3 regions of the Streptomyces sp. NPDC056169 genome follow, and region 1 is predicted to be linked to each of the others. Evidence: riboswitches for the same ligand, from Rfam matches in the RefSeq annotation. Region 1 holds a riboswitch; each other region holds the start of a gene.

What was found. Region 1 has a riboswitch for cyclic di-AMP ahead of ACFC0G_RS23965 (transglycosylase SLT domain-containing protein). Riboswitches for the same ligand answer to the same signal wherever they lie in the genome.
Region 2: linked by a shared signal. The riboswitch ahead of ACFC0G_RS12090 (M23 family metallopeptidase) and the one ahead of ACFC0G_RS23965 (transglycosylase SLT domain-containing protein) in region 1 are both predicted to bind cyclic di-AMP.
Region 3: linked by a shared signal. The riboswitch ahead of ACFC0G_RS28565 (peptidoglycan DD-metalloendopeptidase family protein) and the one ahead of ACFC0G_RS23965 (transglycosylase SLT domain-containing protein) in region 1 are both predicted to bind cyclic di-AMP.

The regions. Positions count from the first base shown of each region.
Region 1 is NZ_JBHJUO010000014.1:118,821-124,983, reverse strand. It holds gene ACFC0G_RS23970 (alpha/beta family hydrolase) at 11-1,297, shown strand; gene ACFC0G_RS23965 (transglycosylase SLT domain-containing protein) at 1,291-2,193, opposite strand; cyclic di-AMP (ydaO/yuaA leader) riboswitch at 2,199-2,382, opposite strand; gene ACFC0G_RS23960 (hypothetical protein) at 2,748-3,371, shown strand; gene ACFC0G_RS23955 (phosphocholine-specific phospholipase C) at 3,420-5,444, opposite strand; gene ACFC0G_RS23950 (SIS domain-containing protein) at 5,783-6,163, shown strand, end outside.
Region 2 is NZ_JBHJUO010000006.1:287,344-293,506, forward strand. It holds gene ACFC0G_RS12075 (GNAT family N-acetyltransferase) at 1-948, opposite strand, end outside; gene ACFC0G_RS12080 (HPr family phosphocarrier protein) at 1,124-1,405, shown strand; gene ACFC0G_RS12085 (GntR family transcriptional regulator) at 1,591-2,274, opposite strand; gene ACFC0G_RS12090 (M23 family metallopeptidase) at 2,470-3,252, opposite strand; cyclic di-AMP (ydaO/yuaA leader) riboswitch at 3,265-3,428, opposite strand; gene ACFC0G_RS12095 (M16 family metallopeptidase) at 3,629-4,996, opposite strand; gene ACFC0G_RS12100 (M16 family metallopeptidase) at 5,023-6,163, opposite strand, start outside.
Region 3 is NZ_JBHJUO010000018.1:81,614-87,776, reverse strand. It holds gene ACFC0G_RS28570 (SGNH/GDSL hydrolase family protein) at 1-791, opposite strand, end outside; gene ACFC0G_RS28575 (STM4011 family radical SAM protein) at 1-10, shown strand, start outside; gene ACFC0G_RS28565 (peptidoglycan DD-metalloendopeptidase family protein) at 942-1,985, opposite strand; cyclic di-AMP (ydaO/yuaA leader) riboswitch at 1,990-2,145, opposite strand; gene ACFC0G_RS28560 (tyrosine-protein phosphatase) at 2,539-3,360, shown strand; gene ACFC0G_RS28555 (DUF6126 family protein) at 3,374-3,526, opposite strand; gene ACFC0G_RS28550 (helix-turn-helix domain-containing protein) at 3,560-4,189, opposite strand; gene ACFC0G_RS28545 (aspartate aminotransferase family protein) at 4,265-5,650, opposite strand; gene hpnH (adenosyl-hopene transferase HpnH) at 5,673-6,163, opposite strand, start outside.

The sequences.
Region 1 (6,163 bases):
GCGGCGGGCCATGGACTTCACTGATCGCACCGACGCGGGCCGGCAGCTCGCTGCCCGCCTCGGCCACCTCAAGGGCCAGGACGTCGTGGTCCTGGGGCTCCCGCGCGGCGGCGTACCGGTGGCCGCGCAGGTCGCCGACGCGCTCGACGCGACCCTCGACATCTGTCTCGTCCGCAAACTGGGGGTGCCGCAGCAGCCGGAGCTCGCGATGGGCGCCCTCGGGGAGGGCGGGGTGCGGGTCCTCAACGAGCACGTGCTGCGCGAGACCGGCGTGGGGGAGCGGGATCTCGCGGCCGTGGAGGAGCGCGAGCACGTCGAGCTCGAACAGCGCACCCAGCGTTACCGGGGAAGTCGCCCGCCCGTGCCCCTCGACGGCAGGACGGTCGTGGTCGTCGACGACGGGCTCGCGACGGGCGCCACGGCCCTGGCCGCCTGCCGGGTGGTCCGTGCCAAGGGTGCCGCGCGGATCGTCCTGGCGGTGCCGGTCGCACCGCGCGGCTGGACCGCACGCGTCGGCGGCGAGGCCGACGAGACCGTGTGCGTCCGCGAGCCCGACTTCTTCTACGCGATCGGTCAGTTCTACCGGGACTTCTCGCAGACGACCGACGCGGAGGTGCTCGCCTGCCTCGACCGCAGCCGGGCCGCGCGCGGACCTGTCGTGCGGGACTCGGACGTCCGGATCCCGGTGACCGGAGCCACCCTCGGGGGACGGCTCGCCGTCCCCGACGGCGCGACCGGCGTCGTCCTCTTCGCCCACGGGAGCGGCAGCAGCCGGCACAGCCCGCGCAACCGCGCGGTCGCGGCGGCCCTGAACCGGGCCGGGCTCGGGACGCTGCTGTTCGACCTGCTGACCGAGAGCGAGGCGACCGACCGGGCGCACGTCTTCGACACCCCGCTGCTCGCCGGCCGGCTGGCGAGCGTCACGGAGTGGCTGGCCGGGGAGCCCGGGGGCAGCGACCTGCCGATCGGATACTTCGGGGCGAGTACGGGCGCGGCCGCCGCGCTGTGGGCGGCGGCCGATCCCTCTTCCGGTGTCGCCGCCGTCGTCTCACGCGGCGGCAGGCCCGACCTGGCGGGCGAGCACCTGGCCCGGGTGCGCGCCCCGACCCTCCTCGTGGTGGGCGGCCGGGACGCGCTCGTCCTGGACCTCAACAGACGGGCCCAGGCCCTGCTGCGCTGCGAGAACCGGCTGACCGTCGTCCCCGGCGCCACGCATCTCTTCGAGGAGCCGGGCGCCCTGGAGGAGGTGGCGGAGCTCGCCACGGACTGGTTCGCCGAGCACTTCCGGCGTCAGTAGGCCCCGTTGACGTTGTCGATGGAGCCGTAGCGGTCGGCCGCGTAGTTGCAGGCGGCCGTGATGTTGGCGACCGGGTCGAACAGGTCCGTGGACGTGCCCGGCACGTGATAGGCGTCGAAGGTCGGCTGGATCACCTGGAGCAGACCCTTCGAGGGGGTGCCGGCCACGGCGTTGGAGTCCCAGAGGTTGATCGCCTGGGGGTTGCCGGAGGACTCGCGCATCACGTTGCGGAGGATTCCGTCGTACGAGCCGGGGATGCCGTGCTGGGCCATGATGTCCAGCGAGGCGCGGATCCAGCCGTCGAGGTTGTCGGCGTACTGGGTGGCGGCTGCCGGGGCGGCCTGGACGGCAGGCGCGGCAGCGGGAACGGCCTGCGCGGCGGAGGCGCCAGAGGCGGCGGCCGGCGCCGCGGCACGGCGCTCGGAACGGCTCGCCCGATCCGTCGCGGTGGAGCTCTTCTTCTTCTGCACGGTGGCAGGCGCCGGGGCGGCCTTCGCGGAATCCCGACGAATCGTCAGTTCGAGACCGGGGTGAATGAGTGACGGATTGTCACCCACGGCGGACTTGTTGGTCCGGTAAATCGACTTCCAGCCGCCCTGAATTCCCTTCTTATGGGCGATCAAGGAAAGCGAGTCACCGCTGACGACGGTGTACGTACGCGCGGCGACGGGAGCGGACGGCACGGCGGCGGGCCGCGCGGTGGCGGGCTGCGCCGCGAAGGACTGCACCGCGTGGGACTGGGCGGCGATCCGGGGTGCGGCCGAGACGGTCTCGGCGCCGGCCGTGGCGGGCATGACCAGCGGCAGGGCCAGGGCGGCCCCGCCCGTTCCGGCGAGTGCGAGACCGCGGGAGACGGTGCGGCGGCGGGGGCGGCGGTGCTTACCGTGTGCAGGCATGACGGGATTCCTCTCCGGCGCCTGCGGGGTGAGCTGTCGGGTTCGGACGGGAGATGTCCGGCCGCGCACACGCGGCTTCACCCCGAGCCGTTCCGGATTCCGGACCGGCGAATTCGTGGGTCCCCCGCTCCTGCCGTCGGGTGAAAGGGAGGTGTTTCGGGCGGCGGCAGGATTAGGCGTTCCGCTCGAATGGGGGTGACCGTAGGCCAGTAATGCGACGGATAACAAGAGGAGCTGGTCGTTCGCTCCCGGAATTGGATCTCCGAATTCAAGGAATTCAAGATCGACCGGACTCGGACCCCGGTGAACTTCCGTGCGCGGTACGGCCTGCGGCCGAATGGGTGCCCGGCGGCGGCGAGGGAAAGTGAACCGCGTCACCCGGTGAGCAATGTCCGAATATGCGACGTAATTCCGTTGGTGAGTAAATAGGAGGAAATTAGCCTCTGTGGGCTGTTCGCCCGAGCCGGACTCTGATGGGGGGCTAGGTGTGGTCAAAAGTCGCAAACCCGACATTCTTCTTGAATGATGGAGGCCCCGACCCAGGAGCCCTCCGGATGCCGACCACCACCACCTCCCCGCTCAGCCCGGACACCCTCGACCGCGAGGCGGCCGCTCTCTTCGAGAGCGCCACCTGGCAGCGGATCGTCACCGACTGGACGGCCCCCGCACCGACGGTCGCCGAGCCGACGGCCCCCGCGCCGCCGGCCGACTGGCGGGCGCTGCTCTCCGTGCCCGTGGACCAACTCGTGGCCGATGCGCTCGGCGCGCTGCCGCCGCCCGCCCCCGCCGAGCGCACACTCCCGGGCCGGATCGGAGCCGTACTCCCGGACCGCCTCCATGCCTGGCGCCGGATCGGCCGCCCCGAGCTGCGACCCTCGGTCCACCTCGGCTACGCGCGGCTGGTGCTCACCGAGTGGGGCTGGCAGAACGCCCCGTACAAGCTGCGCGACGCGCGGGGGGCGCGCTGCGTCTGCGGCGCGCTCCTCGCCGCCCACCGCCTCGGCCACGGCGGCGCGGACACCATGAACGAGGCCGCCGCCTGGATCATGACCGAGCTCCGGTCCCGGGGGTGGCACGACCTGATCGGTCCGTGGAACCGGGCGCCCGGCCGGACGGCCGCCGAGGCGGTGGACCTCCTCGACGCGACGATCCGCCGGGCCGCGCACTCCGGCCGGTGACGGGCGGTGGTGCCCCGCCCGTGCCCGTCACCTGCCGGGTGCGGGGGTTCAGCCGGTGACGCTCGGGGCTCCCGTCTCGATGTGGCCGGTGTACCGGCGTGACCAGGTCCCGTCGATGTCGGCGAGGATCGTGAAGTCGTACCAGCCGCCGTTGTAGGCCACCGCGTTGAAGAAGTCCTCGCGGCTGGAGTTCGCCGGGACCGTGTACGTCCACGGTCCGTCCGTGCGGTACGCGTTCGAGCGGATCGTGAAGGTCACCGGCGCCGCAGAGGTGTTGGTCATCCTGAACCAGAGGGCCGTCCGGCCCGTCCCCGCCTCGGGCGCGAACCGGGCCGCGACCTCCACGGCCTTGCCCGCCTTGGACGCGTCGCCGATGAAGCGCCGCAGGAAGCGGTTGGGGCCCATCATCGAGATGTCGTACTTCCCGGACCCCGACCCGAGCCCGATGTTGAAGTAGTCGGAGGCCGTGCCGCCCGCGTCGACCGTGTACTGCCAGGCCGCCGTGTCGCGGTGCTGGTGCGGGTGGATCGAGAAGTGCGCCGCCTGCTTGGCCTCCGTCCCCTGGTTCGTCATCGAGAACCAGGCCAGGATCTTGCCGGCGGCCCCGAACTCGAACCGGTCCAGGTTGCCGTTCACCTGGTACGGCAGCGCGCGCGCCGGGCGGGTGCCGGACTCCTGCGCGGGCTGGGCGTTGTTCTGGGGCGCGGGGTTCGGCAGCGGGCCGCAGGTGGACTGCCCGATGACCTTCGCCGTCGACGGGAGGCCGGCGGGCACGCCGTACACGGGGTGGGCGAAGTCGAAGACGCTCGTCAGGTCGCCCGTCACGCGGCGCCGCCAGGCGCTGATGTTCGGACAGGTGGCGGGCGTGCCGAGAGCCGCCGTCCAGGTCTCCATGAAGCGGAGGACGGAGGTGTGGTCGAAGACCTCGGAGCTCACCCAACCGCCCCGGGTCCACGGAGACATGACGATCATCGGGACCCGGAAGCCCAGGCCGATCGGTACGCCGTCGAGGTACTCGCCCGGCGTCCCCGGCGGGGCGACCGGCGGCGGCACGTGGTCGAAGAAGCCGTCGTTCTCGTCGTAGTTGAGGAACAGCACCGTCGAGTCGAAGACCTCGGAGTCGGCGGCCAGCGCGCGGTACACGAGGTCGACGAAGTGCGCGCCGTCGCCGGGCGGCGCGTACGGGTGCTCGGAGAACGCCTCGTTGGCCACCACCCACGACACCTGCGGCAGCGTGCCGGCCACGACGTCGGCGCGGATGGCCGCGGCGATGTCGTCCGGCGTCGATCCGGTGACCTTCGGGACCGAGCCCATGCCCCGGTCGTACAGCGGGTCGCCGGGGCGTGCGTCGGTGAACTTCTTGAAGTACGCGAGGCCGTTGTCGCCGTAGTTGTCCTGGGCGTTCTGGTAGACCTTCCAGGTCATCCCGGCGCGCTGGAGCGCCTCGGCGTACGTCTCCCAGGTCAGCCCCGACTCGTCACCGCCGTCCTTGCTGGAGCCGTCGATCTTGCCGCTCCACAGGAACGTCCGGTTGGGGCCGGTGGCGCTGAGCGTCGAGCAGAAGTACGCGTCGCAGATCGTGTAGTGGTCGGCGAGTGAGTGATGGAAGGGGATGTCCTCGCGGTCGAGGTGGCCGAGCGTCCGGGTGTTGCCCACGCCCGTGACCCAGTTGTCCATGCGGCCCTTGTTCCAGGCCGCGTGCTGCGAGGTCCAGCTGTGGGGCAGGTCGCCGTTGCACTGCGCGAGGGTCTCGCCGTCGACACCGCCGGCGGGCGGGGTGTCGCTGAGCTTCCACGGGTACTGACGGCCGCCCCAGTTGGGCTGGTTGAACATGCCCCAGCCGCCGGGCAGATTGCCCGCGGCGCGGTCGCCGAAGCCCCGGACGCCGCGCAGCGTGCCGAAGTAGTGGTCGAAGCTGCGGTTCTCCTGCATGAGGATCACCACGTGCCGGACGTCGGTGAGCGTGCCGGTCGCGGCACGCGCGGCGGCCGACGCCCGGCCGGGCGGCAGCGCCGCCCCGGCGACGAGCCCAGCGCCGATCCCGACGAATCCCCTGCGGCTGATGGGAAGCATGCCCCGCCTCTCGTGTCACGGCGTGCCAGGGCGGCACGTCGGGAGACATGATGGGGGAGGGGAGCTTAAAGGTATACGTCTGTGCCGTAATTCCTGGGTGAACAGACCAGGGCCAGGGAAAACCGATGTGAAGATTGGTCCGATCTCATACCAATAGCGAATGTGCGTCGCGGAGGGTGGCGCCGCCGAGGTCGCGGTCGGCGAGGCTTCGGAGACACGTCCGGCAGCCGTCCGTGAACACCGGGCGCAGCGGGTAGCCTCCGCGTCCCAGGGCGTGGGCGCCCGCCCTCACGCGTTTTCCAGCGATGCTCGCGCATCCTCCTCGCAAGGAGTCCTGCATGACCACCTCTCGCACCGCCGTGGAGATCGCCTCGCAACCGGCCGTCTGGCGCCAGGCGGCGCGCGGTCTTCCCCGGCACACCGCCGCCCTGCCCTGCCGGGGCGAGCGCGTCGCCGTGATCGGCTGCGGCACCTCCTGGTTCATGGCCCTCGCCTACGCCGGGCTCCGCGAGTCCGGCGGCCACGGCGAGACCGACGCCTTCGCGGCCTCGGAGTTCCCCTACGGCCGCCGCTACGACCGCGTCGTGGCCATCACCCGCTCCGGCACCACCAGCGAGGTCCTGGCCGTCCTCGCCCGGCTGCGCGGCGAGGTGCCCACGGGCGCGCTCACCGCCGACCCCACGACCCCCGTGATGGACCTCGCCGACGAGGTCGCCGTC
Region 2 (6,163 bases), on a different contig from region 1:
GGAGAGGACGACGAGGCCCCGCACCCCGTGCTCGCCGCAGTCGGCGACGACCTCCGGCACCCGCTCGGCGGGGACCGCGACGATCGCCAGGTCCACCGGTTCGCCGATGGCGCCGACGGAGGGGTGGGCGGGGATGCCGTCGAGCTCGGCGGGCCCGTCGGTGAGCGCGGCGTTCACCGCGTGGACGCGGCCGGTGAAGCCGGCGCCGAGGAGGTTGCGGAGGACGGTCCGGCCGACGCCGCCGGGTGCGCGCCCGGCGCCGACGACGACGACGGACCGGGGGGTGAGGAGCCGCTGGACTGATCGCGCCTCCGCCCGCTGCTCCCGCGCGCGCTGGACGGCGAGGGAGCGGACGGTCGGTTCGAGGTCGAGGTGGAGCCGTACGGAGCCGTCCTCGAAGCTCCGCTTCTGGGTGTAGCCCGCGTCGGTGAAGACCTTGATCATCTTGTTGTTGGCGGGGAGCACCTCCGCGGCGAAGCGCCGGATGTCCCGCTCGCGCGCGACCGCCGCGATGTGTTCGAGGAGGGCGGAGGCGACTCCGCGCCCCTGGTGCGCGTCCTGGACGAGGAAGGCGACCTCGGCCTCGTCGGCCGGTCCCGAGGCAGGCATGCCCCGGTCGTCGATGCGGTCGTAGCGGACGGTGGCGATGAACTCCCCGCCCACGGTCGCGGCGAGACCCACCCGGTCGACGAAGTCGTGATGGGTGAACCGGTGGACGTCCTTGGCGGAGAGCCGGGGGTAGGGCGCGAAGAAGCGGTAGTACTTCGACTCGTCCGACACCTGCTCGTAGAAGCTGACCAGCCGGTCGGCGTCATCGGCGGTGATGGGCCTGATGCGCGCGGTGCCGCCGTCCCGGAGCACCACGTCGGCCTCCCAGTGATCGGGATAGGCGTGCTCCGGTGATGCCGGTCGATCCGCCGCTTCCGACTGCTCCGACGCGCTCTGCATGGGGCCAGCCTACGGCCGGTGTACGACACCGGCACCGGTCGCGCGGCAGGGGCGTGCCGTGCAAGGTGGGGAGGACCGAAAGGCGGTCCGATCCGGGCCGAAGGTCGGCACGAGCACCGCGCGTCCCGTGAGAGACTGGTCTAGACAACCCGCTTGAGACTTGAAGGGCAACACCATGGCTGAGCGCCGCGTCAACGTCGGCTGGGCCGAGGGCCTCCACGCCCGCCCCGCGTCCATCTTCGTCCGTGCCGCCACGGCTTCCGGCGTTCCGGTGACGATCGCCAAGTCCGACGGCAACCCCGTGAACGCCGCCTCGATGCTCGCGGTGCTCGGCCTGGGCGCGCAGGGCGGCGAGGAGATCACCCTCGCTTCGGACGCCGACGGCGCCGAGGCCGCGCTGGACCGTCTCGCGAAGCTGGTCGCCGAGGGGCTCGACGAGCTCCCCGAGACCGTCTGACCCCGCCTTTCCCGTACGACGAGACCGCGGCCGCCGGAATTCCGGCAGCCGCGGTTTTCGCTTTTCCGAAACTTACGGAAACTCACGGAACCTTCCGGAATCCTCTGGAGCCTTCCGATGCCGATGTTTTCAGGCAGCACAATTCGGCTCCAGCGAATTTCTCTTCTTTGTATACGGTGCGCATGTTAATTCCGGCCGCTCGCCGTGTTGACGACATGTTGCGAAACCCTCACGCGCCCGCGCTCCGGCTTTTTGAGCCGGTGCAGCCCCAGCGAGCGCTCCGCGTGCAGCGCGGTCAGCGCCCTGGCCCGCTCGGCGTCGCCCCGCGCGACCGCGTCCACGATGGCGCCGTGCTCGGACCAGGCCTCCACGGCGTGGGCGGGCTGGTCGACCGCGTACATCCAGGCGATCTTGTGCCGCAGCTGGGTGAGCAGCGCCGTCAGGGCCGGACTGCCGGAGGCCTGCGCGAGCGTCTCGTGGAACCAGCCGCCGAGTGAGCGCAGGTCCTCGCCCTGGCCGCGCCTGGCCCGCTCCTGACCCAGTCTGACCAGGCCGCGCAACACCTTCAGGTGTGCCTCGGTGCGGCGCTGCGCGGCGCGGGCGGCGCCCAGGGGTTCGAGCAGGGCCCGCATGTCGAGCAGATCGGCCGCCTCCTGCTCCGTGGGCTCGGCGACATGGGCGCCGGCGTGGCGGCGGGTGACGACGAAGCCCTCGGACTCCAGGGTGCGCAGGGCCTCGCGGACCGGGACGCGGGAGACCCCGTAGCGTCGCGCGAGCTGCTCCTCGGTCAGCCGCGCGCCCCGCTCGAAGACACCGGAGACGATGTCGTCCCGGATCGCCGTGCATACCGATTGCGCGGGAACGCGCATGTCCGACCTCCGCCTTGATCCGCGAGAGACAATTCGAGCGACGCCTGTTCTGCGTCTGTTCCGCAAGTGTCCTGCGACTCTATTGCAGCAGGCCGGAATTTCCGATGGCCCCATGGAATCCGGCGATATGTTTCGGGCAGCGAAAAGCCCCGGCTCAGTACGAGCCGGGGCTTTTGCGACGCGATCCGCCGGGTGTCAGAGGCTGACGCCGCGGGCGCGGAGGTACGAGATGGGGTTCAGGTCGGAGCCGTACTCGGAGCTCGTCCGCGCCTCGAAGTGGAGGTGCGGGCCGGTCGAGTTGCCGGACGAGCCCGAGATGCCTATCTGCTGGCCCGGCTCGACGGTCTGGCCGACGTAGACCCCGATGGACGAGAGGTGACCGTACTGGGTGTACGTGCCGTCGTTCATCTGGATGACGATGTTGTTGCCGTACGCGCCGCCCCAGCCGGCCTCGACGACGGTGCCGGAGCCGACGGAGACGACCGAGCTGCCGTAGGAGGCGTGGAAGTCGATGCCGGAGTGGCTGCCGGAGGACCAGAGCGAGCCGCCGGTCTTGTACCCGGTGGTGACGTACGAGCCGGCCACGGGGAGCTGGAAGGAGTTGAGGCGGCGGCGCTCGGCCTCGCGGGCGGCGCGCTCGCGGTCCTCGCGGACTTCCTTGGCGCGGGCCTCGGCCTTGCGCTTCGCCTCGGCACGAGCCTCGGCCTGGGCCTTCGCCTTGGCGATGGCCTCGAAGGCCTCCTGCTCCTGGGCGGCGGCCTGGGCGTCGATCCGGTCCGCGAGCGAGTCCTCGGTGATCACCTGCGTGAGGCCGGTGTCCTCGACGGAGCGGTTGTCCGTGTCGGCGGCGAGCGCCGGGGAGGCGAAGGTTCCGATGACGCCGGTGGTGGCGAGCGTCGCTACGCCGGCGATGCCCACGCTGCGGCGCGCCATCCGGCTCGGACCACGATGCTTCCCGGTGGCACGGGTGAACGCCATGTAGGGGCTGATCCTTTCCTTCCTTCTCGCCTACCGGGTTAGCTGACGGGTTCGGAGCAGGAAGGTCTCCTACGAGCCCCTCCGCACATGGCGAAGGCGCCCGATTCACCCCAGGGACTGTGTGGGTCCCCGGCTCCCCAGGCTCGCGCCTGACGGGGACTCGGCGATGACTGTCCGCTGCCGCGACTGCGGCACGTGCACTGACGAACAGCCGGACCGACGCTATGCGGATCGTCTTTCAATCACCAAACAGACACGCCTGTTTGTAAGACATGCCACAGGGCAGACGGTCACCCTTGCCCCCAATCCGGACAAAACGGAAGGCCTCGGCGAAAGCGGGACGTCGAGGCCTTCCGCCGGTGATCGGCGCGGGCGATCAGCCGGTCACGACGGTGACTTCACCGATGCCGAGCGCACGCACCGGCTCCGCGATCTCCGCCGCGTCGCCCACGAGCACGGTGACGAGCCGGTCCACCGGGAAGGCGTTGACCACGGCGGCGGTCGCCTCGACCGTGCCCGTCTCGGCGAGCCGCGCGTACAACTGGGCCTGGTAGCCGTCCGGGAGGTGCTGCTCGACCTGGTCGGCGAGCGTCGCGGCGACCGAGGCGGCCGTCTCGTACTTGAGCGGCGCCACGCCCACCAGGTTCTGCACGGCAGTCTCGCGCTCGGCGTCGGTGAGGCCCTCCGCCGCGAGGGTCCGGAGCACCTTCCACAGGTCGTCAAGTGCCGGGCCGGTGTTGGGGGTGTCCACCGAGCCGCTGATGGCGAGCATCGAGGCGCCGTTCCCCTCGGCGTCCGAGCGGAGCACCTGGCCGAAGGCCCGCACGCCGTACGTGTAGCCCCTCTCCTCGCGCAGGACCCGGTCGAGCCGCGAGGTCAGCGTGCCGCCGAGGCAGTACGTGCCGAGGACCTGGGCCGCCCAGACGCTGTCGTGGCGGTCCGGACCGATCCGGCCGATCAGCAACTGGGTCTGGACCGCGCCCGGACGGTCGACGATGACGACCCGTCCGGTGTCGTCGGCGGTGATCGGCGGCATCGGCAGCGCCTCGGCCGGCTCGCCCGTCCAGGCGCCCAGCGTCTCGGCGAGGACCTTCTCCAGGTCGACGCCCGTCAGGTCGCCCACCACCACGGCGGTGGCCGTGCCGGGGCGGACGTACGCCTCGTAGAAGGCGCGGACCGCGGCGGCGTCGATCGCGGCGACCGTCTCCTCCGTGCCCTGACGCGGCCGGGACATCCGGGCCGCGGCCGGGAAGAGCTCCTTGGAGAGCTGCTTGGCTGCGCGGCGGCTCGGGTTGGCCGTCTCGTGCGGGATCTCGTCGAGGCGGTTGCGCACGAGGCGCTCGATCTCGGTGTCCAGGAAGGCCGGGGCGATCAGCGCCTCGGAGAGCAGCCCGAGCGCCTTGGGCAGCCGGGAGACCGGCACCTCCAGGGAGACCCGTACGCCCGGGTGGTCCGCGTGCGCGTCGAGCGTGGCGCCGCAGCGCTCCAGCTCGGCCGCGAACTCCTCGGCGCCACGCTGGTCCGTGCCCTCGGAGAGCGCGCGGGCCATGATCGTGGCGACGCCGTCGAGACCGGCCGGCTCGGCGTCCAGCGGGGCCGGCAGGAAGATCTCCACGGCCACGACCTGCTGGCCGGGGCGGTGGCTGGTCAGCACCGTCAGACCGTTGGCCAGGGAGCCGCGGTCCGGGGCCGGGAAGGCCCAGGGCCGGGCGACGCCCGGCTCGGGCTGCGGGTGGAAGTCCATGCTCGTCAAAGACACGGCAGCGTCGGTCACTGGTCCGCTCCCTCTTCCTCGTCGCTGTCGCTCTCGCTCTGTTCGGTGGCCACCGGCTCGTAGACGAGCACCGCGCGGTTGTCGGGGCGCAGCCGGGCCTTGGCGGCCGCCTGCACCTCCTCCGCGGTGATGTCGAGGACCCGGTCGACGGCGGTGAGGGCGAGCTGCGGGTCGCCGAACAGCACGGCGAACCGGCACAGTTCGTCGGCGCGGCCCGCGACGGTGCCGAGCCGGTCGAGCCACTCGCGCTCCAACTGGGCCTGCGCGCGCTCCATCTCCTCGGCCGTGGGGCCCTCGGCGGCGAACCGGGCGAGCTCCTCGTCGACGGCCGCCTCGATCTGCGGGACCTCGACGCCGCCGGAGGTCTTGACGTCCAGCCAGCCCAGCGAGGGGGCCCCGGCGAGCCGCAGCAGGCCGAAGCCGGCGGCGACGGCCGTCCGGTCCCGGCGGACCAGGCGGTTGTGCAGGCGGGAGGACTCGCCGCCGCCGAGGACCGTCAGGGCCAGGTCGGCGGCGTCGCACTCGCGCGTGCCGTCGTGCGGCAGCCGGTAGGCGGCCATGAGCGCGCGGGCCGGGACCTCCTCGACGAGGACCACACGCTGCTCCCCGCCCATGACGTCGGGCAGCGAGCCGTCACGCGGGGGCAGCTTGCCGTCGTGGGAGGGGATCGAGCCGAAGTACTTCTCGACCCAGGCGAGGGTCTGCTCCGGGTCGATGTCGCCGACGACCGAAAGCACCGCGTTGTTCGGCGCGTAGTACGTGCGGAAGAAGGCCCGCGCGTCCTCCAGCGTCGCCGCGTCCAGGTCGGCCATGGAGCCGATCGGCGTGTGGTGGTACGGGTGGCCCTCCGGGTAGGCCAGCGCGGTCAGCTTCTCGAAGGCCGTGCCGTACGGCACGTTGTCGTACCGCTGGCGGCGCTCGTTCTTGACGACGTCCCGCTGGTTCTCCATGGACTCGTCGTCCAGGGCGGCGAGCAGCGAGCCCATGCGGTCGGCCTCCAGCCAGAGCGCGAGCTCCAGCTGGTGGGTGGGCATGGTCTCGAAGTAGTTGGTGCGCTCGAAGCTCGTCGTGCCGTTGAGCGAGCCGCCCGCGCCCTGCACCAGCTCGAAGTGCCCGTTCCCCTGGACCTGCTTCGAG
Region 3 (6,163 bases), on a different contig from region 1:
AGAGGCATGAGGTCGGGGCGCTTGGCCTCGACGTGGTCGCCCGAGCTCTCGCCGCGCAGCCTGCGCCCGATCCAGGGCACGAGGTACTCCTTGGCCCAGTGGATGTCGTCGCGGCGCACCTCCAGCGTGCCGCGCGGGGGGCGCGGCGGCCACGCCTGGTCCGGGTCGGCGGGCACCGGCAGGCCGAGGACCTGGGCGGCGCGCAGGGCGACGCGGGTGTGGCCGTCGGGCGAGAGGTGCAGCCGGTCGTCGTCCCAGGCCCGCCGGTCCTGCACGGACTTGAGGGACCACAGGTCGAGGACCGGGCAGTCGTAGCGGTCCGCGATGGACCGGACGTGGGCGGTGTACGTGGCGATCTTCCCGCGCAGATGCCGGAGCACGGGGATGTCGCGGGTGTCGAAGCCGGTGGTCACCATGACCGTGCCGACGGCGGAGGTCAGGTCCGCGACGGCGCGCTCGAAGCGCTCGGCCACGTCGTCGGGGTCCGTGCCGGGCCGGATGATGTCGTTGCCGCCGGCACAGAAGGTCACCAGGTCGGGGGCGAGTTCCTTCGCCCGGGGGACCTGTTCCGCCACGATCTGGTCGAGCAGTCGCCCGCGTACGGCCAGGTTGGCGTAGCGGAAGTCGTCGTGCTCCGGCAGCTCGTCGGCGAGCAGGACCGCGAAGCGGTCCGCCCAGCCGACGTACGTCCCGTCGGGTCCGGGGTCTCCGACACCCTCGGTGAAGCTGTCACCGATCGCCGCGTACGACCCGAATGCGTTCTTGTCTCTTGATCTCGAATCGTCTGCCACGGGAGCACATCCTTCCCTTTCGGATGTGACCTACGCGACCGTAAGGAAGGGTTGACGTCGGGTGACATATGCCACCGATAAAGATTCTCCCAAGCCGGAATACGCCGGCGGCCCGGCACAGGTGTGCCGGGCCGCCGGGGAGCGTGCGTGTCAGACGGAGACGCCGTGCTGGCGCAGGTAGGCCAGCGGGTCGACGTCGGAGCCGTAGTTCGGGGAGGTACGGATCTCGAAGTGCAGGTGCGGGCCGGTGGAGTTGCCGGTCGAGCCGGAGAGGCCGATCTGCTGGCCGCCGCTGACGGTCTGGCCGGACGAGACGGAGAGGGAGGAGAGGTGGGCGTACTGCGAGTAGTTGCCGTCGGCGTGCTGGATGACGACCTCGTTGCCGTAGGCGCCGCTCCAGCCGGCGGAGACGACCGTGCCGGCGCCGACGGCGCGGACGGTGGTGCCGGAGGAGGCGATGAAGTCGACACCGGTGTGGTAGCCGGAGGACCACATGGAGCCGGAGGCGCGGTACGGGGTGGAGAAGCCGCCGCCGGCGACGGGCGTGACCCAGCCGGACGCGGAGGTATCGGCACCCGCCGACTGAGACGACTGAGACGACTGAGACGTCTGCGAGGACTGCGAGGACTGCGAGCTCTGCGACTCGGCGGAGGCGGCGGCCGGGGCGGCGGAGCGCTGGCTGCTGCGCGAGGCGCGCGAGGTGTCGCCGTTCTTCTCGGAGCTCTGCGTGCTCTCGGCGGCGGCCTTGGGCGCGGCGCTCTTCGGGGCGACGTGCTTGGGGGCGGCGTGCGCGGTGTTCTTGGCGCCGAGGGTGAGCTTCATGCCGGGCAGGATCAGCGAGGGGTTCTCGCCGACGACCTGGCGGTTGTCCTGGTACAGCTTCTGCCAGCCGCCCGCGAGGTGGTGCTCGCCGGCGATCTTCGACAGGTAGTCGCCGCTGACGACGGAGTACGTCTTCGGCGCGGCCTTCGCGGCGGCGGTCGGCGCGGCCTGGAGGGCGGCGGGCGCCTTCACCTGGGCGGCGGCGCTGACGGCCTGGGCGGGGACGGCGGCCGGGGCGGCCTGCTCGGCGGCGTGGGCCCCGGTGGCACCGAGGAGCGGAAGCGCGACGACGGCGCCTCCGGTACCGGCGGCGACGAGTCCACGCGTGAGCGGGTTGGTCCTGGTACGGCGGTGCTTACCCTTCGCGGGCATGGCGAATTCCTCTCCGGCGCCTACGAGGTGAGCTGTCGGGTTCGGACTGGAGATGCCCGGCCGCGTTCTCGCGCGGCTTCACCCCGAGCCGTCCTGTGTCGCGGGACCGGCGTACTTCCTGGGTCCCCCGCTCCTGCCACGCATGGGATGAGTGCGGATTCCGGACGGTGGCAGGATTCGGCGGTCCGACCGGATTGACGGTGACGCTAGACGAGCGGGGTCGGAGCGAACAAGCCGCAGATTTCCCCCGGCATTACACGGGCCGCATTCCGGGCGGAATTCCGGTCACCCTCCGTCGATGACGGTCCTTCGATTTCCTTTTTCCGTACGGCAATTGCCGGGGGCCTTCGGCCACGATCCGTCACTTCTATGACCCTGCTCACGCGGCTCGGCCCATCTCACCTGTAAACAGGGCGTGTTCCCCCTTACCCCTCATTTCGGACAGATCGCCCATTCCCGTCCGAGGGGGTGCGCAGACCCCCTCCCACCTGGATGATTGTCCTAGGCACCGATCTCGCATCGGGCCCCCGAACGTCGACCCCCAGGAGCATCCGTGACGCAGCAGCTGCCGCAGGTCCCGCCCACCGAAGCGAACGAACCCGAGCTGGCCGAGGTCCGCAACTTCCGGGACGTGGGCGGCCTGCCGACGACGGACGGGCGCGCCGTGCGACCCGGGCGCCTCTTCCGCAGCGGCCACCTCGCCCACGCCACCGAGGCGGACGCCGCCTTCCTCGCCTCGCTCGGCCTGCACACCGTCTTCGACTTCCGCAACGAGGCCGACCGCAAGGTCGAGGGCGCGGACGTCGAGCTCCCCGGCGTGCGGAACGTGAACATACCGCTCAACGACCCGGCCGACGGCAAGGAGTTCTGGAAGCTGGTGCGCGACGGCGACATCGCCCAGCTGCGGGAGATCCTGGGCGACGGCAAGGCGGCCGCCCGGATGTCCGACTCGTACCGCAAGATGATCGTCGAGCGGACCTCGGAGCACAGCCGGATCCTGCACTCCATGGCGGAGGAGAGCGTCCCTGCCCTGATGCACTGCGCCGCGGGCAAGGACCGCGCGGGCCTCTCCATCGCGATCACGCTGCTCGCCCTCGACGTCGAGCGCGAGGCGATCGAGGCCGACTACGTGAAGTCGAACGACCCGCACCGCCGCTACAAGGTGCGCCGCAGCTCCACCGCCGCGGACGCGATGTCGCCCGAGGTGATGGAGCTGCTGAGCCCGCTCTTCGACGCGCGGGTGGAGTACCTGCGGGCCGCGTTCGAGACGATCGACGCGACCTGGGGCTCGGTGGAGACCTACCTGACCGAGGGGCTCAAGCTGGCCCCGGAGACCCGTGAGCGGCTGCGGGAGCGCTTCCTCGTCGAGGCGTAGGCGCGGACCGCTCCTAGCTCTTCGCGCCCATCGCGAAGAGCAGGTAGAGGAAACCGGCGAAGAGGTGTCCGGCGATCAGGTACGCGAAGAGACGGAGGACCAGCCCCTTGGGGAACTTGCCTTCCCCGCGCTCCTCGCCGGTGACAGGTCGTGACTTCTCGGACATCTCGGTCCTTTTCTGACGAAGGGGCACGTGGGGTCAGCGTCGGTGCGGGGTTCCGTCGCCGAGACACAGCTCGGCGACGGGACTCTGCATCAGGGTGTGGACGAAGAGCAGCTCGGCCCCGCCGGACGTGGCGGCGCCGATGCGGTGCGGGGTGAGCGAGTCGAAGTGCGCGCCGTCCCCCGGATCGAGGACGTGGACGGCGTCGCCGAGCGCGAGCCGCACCCGTCCCTCCAGGACGTGGATCCACTCCTCGCCGGGGTGGACGCGCACGATGTCGCCCCGGGTGGCGTACGGCACGTGGACGCGCAGGCACTGGAGCGCGCGCCCGGCACCGCCGGCCTGGCGGTAGATCCAGCCGTCGGCCTCGACGGGCTCGGAGCGGCCGGCCCGGACGACGGGATCGTGCTCGGGCGGGGTCTCGCCGAGGAGCTCGGAGACCGTCGTACCGTAGATACGGGCGAGGGCGAGCAGCATCGGCAGCGAAGGCTGCCGGTTCCCCGTCTCCAGGCGGGAGAGGTGGGCCGGCGAGAGGCCGGCCCGCTGGGCGGCGGCCTCCAGGGTGAGTCCCCGGCGGCGGCGCAGGGCCCGCAGCTGCGGGGCGACGTCGGGCAGGACGTCGGGGGTGGCGGGGTCCGGGGCGGTGTCCCCGGGGACGTGGTCCATGCGTCCATTGCGCCAGGATCATGCCTCTGAGGCAAGTTTCTTGCCTCAGAGGCAAAGACCAGGGATCCGTCCGGCTCAGCGCTGGGCCACGGCCTGCTTCACCAGGGTCCTCCCGAAGTCCCACATCAGCCCGCCGCCGCCGTGGGCCTCGTCCATGACCGCCGTGAAGGCGGTGACGAACCGGTCCACGTCCGCCTCGTCGACGACCAGCGGCGGAATCAGTTTGATCACCTCCAGGTGGTCCCCGGAGACCTGGGTGAGGATCCGGTGCCGCTGGAGCAGGGGCACGACGACCATCTGGGCGAAGAGGCCCTTGCGGGCCGCCTGGAGCATCGCCCACCGGCCGCGCAGCCCCAGGGACGTCGGCCGGCCGAACTCGATCCCGATCATCAGACCGCGTCCGCGCACCTCGTGCAGCAGCTCGTACCGGGGTACGAGCTCCTGGAGGCGCCCGGACAGCAGGTCGCCGATCCGCCGGACGTGGGCGACGGTGTCCTCGCTCTCCATGACCGAGAGGACGGCGAGCCCGGCCGCCATGGCCTGCGCGTTCGATCCGAAGCTCGCCGAGTGGACGAGGACCCGGTCCATCGACGAGTAGACCTTCTTGAAGATCCAGTCCTTGCCGAGGGTGGCGCCGACCGGCACGTAGCCGCCGGACAGCGCCTTGGCGACGCAGACCAGGTCCGGTTCGACCCCCGGCTCGTGCTGGTACGCGTAGAAGTCCCCGGTCCTGCCGAGGCCGGTCTGCACCTCGTCCGCGATCAGCAGCGCGCCGTGCCGGTGCAGCAGCTCCTGCGCGGCACGCAGGAAGCCGGGCGGCGCCTCGTGGACGCCCTTGCCCTGGATCGGCTCCACGACGAAGGCGGCCACGTCGCCCCGGCGCAGCTCCCGCTCCAGGGCTTCGAGGTCGCCGAGGGCGATCGCGGTGTCCGGCAGGAGCGGGTCGAAGCCCTCCCGGAAGCCGCGCTCGCCGTTGACGGAGAGCGAGCCGGTGGTGAGCCCGTGGAAGGCGTGGGAGCAGTAGAGGACCCTGGGCCGCCCGGTGGCGTACCGGGCGAACTTGAGGGCGGTCTCCACGGCTTCCGTGCCGCTGTTGCCGAAGAAGACCCGGTCGAGGTGCGGGCTGTGCGCGAGCAGCCGTTCGGCGAGCAGTCCCGGCAGCGGCTGGCAGTCGAAGCGGGTGAGGTCGGCGAGCTGGGCGTCCAGGACGTCGTGGAGGGCCTTGCGGACGACGGGGTGGTGCCGTCCGAGGCCCATCACGCCGAAGCCGGCGAGCATGTCGAGGTGGTCGACACCGTCGGCGTCCCAGAAGTGGGCGCCCTCGGCCCGCTCGTACACCTTGTCGAAGCCGATGGTGTGGAGCATGCGCGGCAGCTGGTGGTTGAGGTACTTGGCGTGCAGTTCGTACCGCTCGCCGCCGCGCTCGGCGAGCAGGGCCCGCAGATCGAACTCCTCGCTCATCGCCCGCCCACCTCCCCCGCTCTCACGTGCTGTTCCCGGAGACGGTCTCCCGGATCGCGCGCAGGGACTCCTTGAGGGAACCCATGGTGGCGAGGACGGCGGTGGGCTCGTAGCCGCAGTGCGCCATGCAATTGGCGCAGCGCGGGTCCTTTCCGCGGCCGTACTTGTCCCAGTCGGTTTCCTCGACGAGTTCGCGGTACGTGGGGACGTATCCGTCGCTCATCAGATAGCAGGGGCGCTGCCAGCCGAAGAGCGAGTAGTTGGGAATGGCCCAGGCCGTGCACGGGAAATCGGCCTTTCCTTCCAGGAAGTCCAGGAAGAGCGGCGAGTGGTTGAGACGCCAGCGGCGCCGGTTTCCGCCCGCGAAGGCCTTCTTGAAGAGTTCGCGGGTCTGCTCGACGCCGAGGAAGTGCTCCTGGTCGGGGGCCTTCTCGTAGGCGTAGGCGGGCGAGATCATCATTTCGTCGACCTGGAGGTCGTCGTTGAGGTAATTGAGCACCTCGATGATGGTCT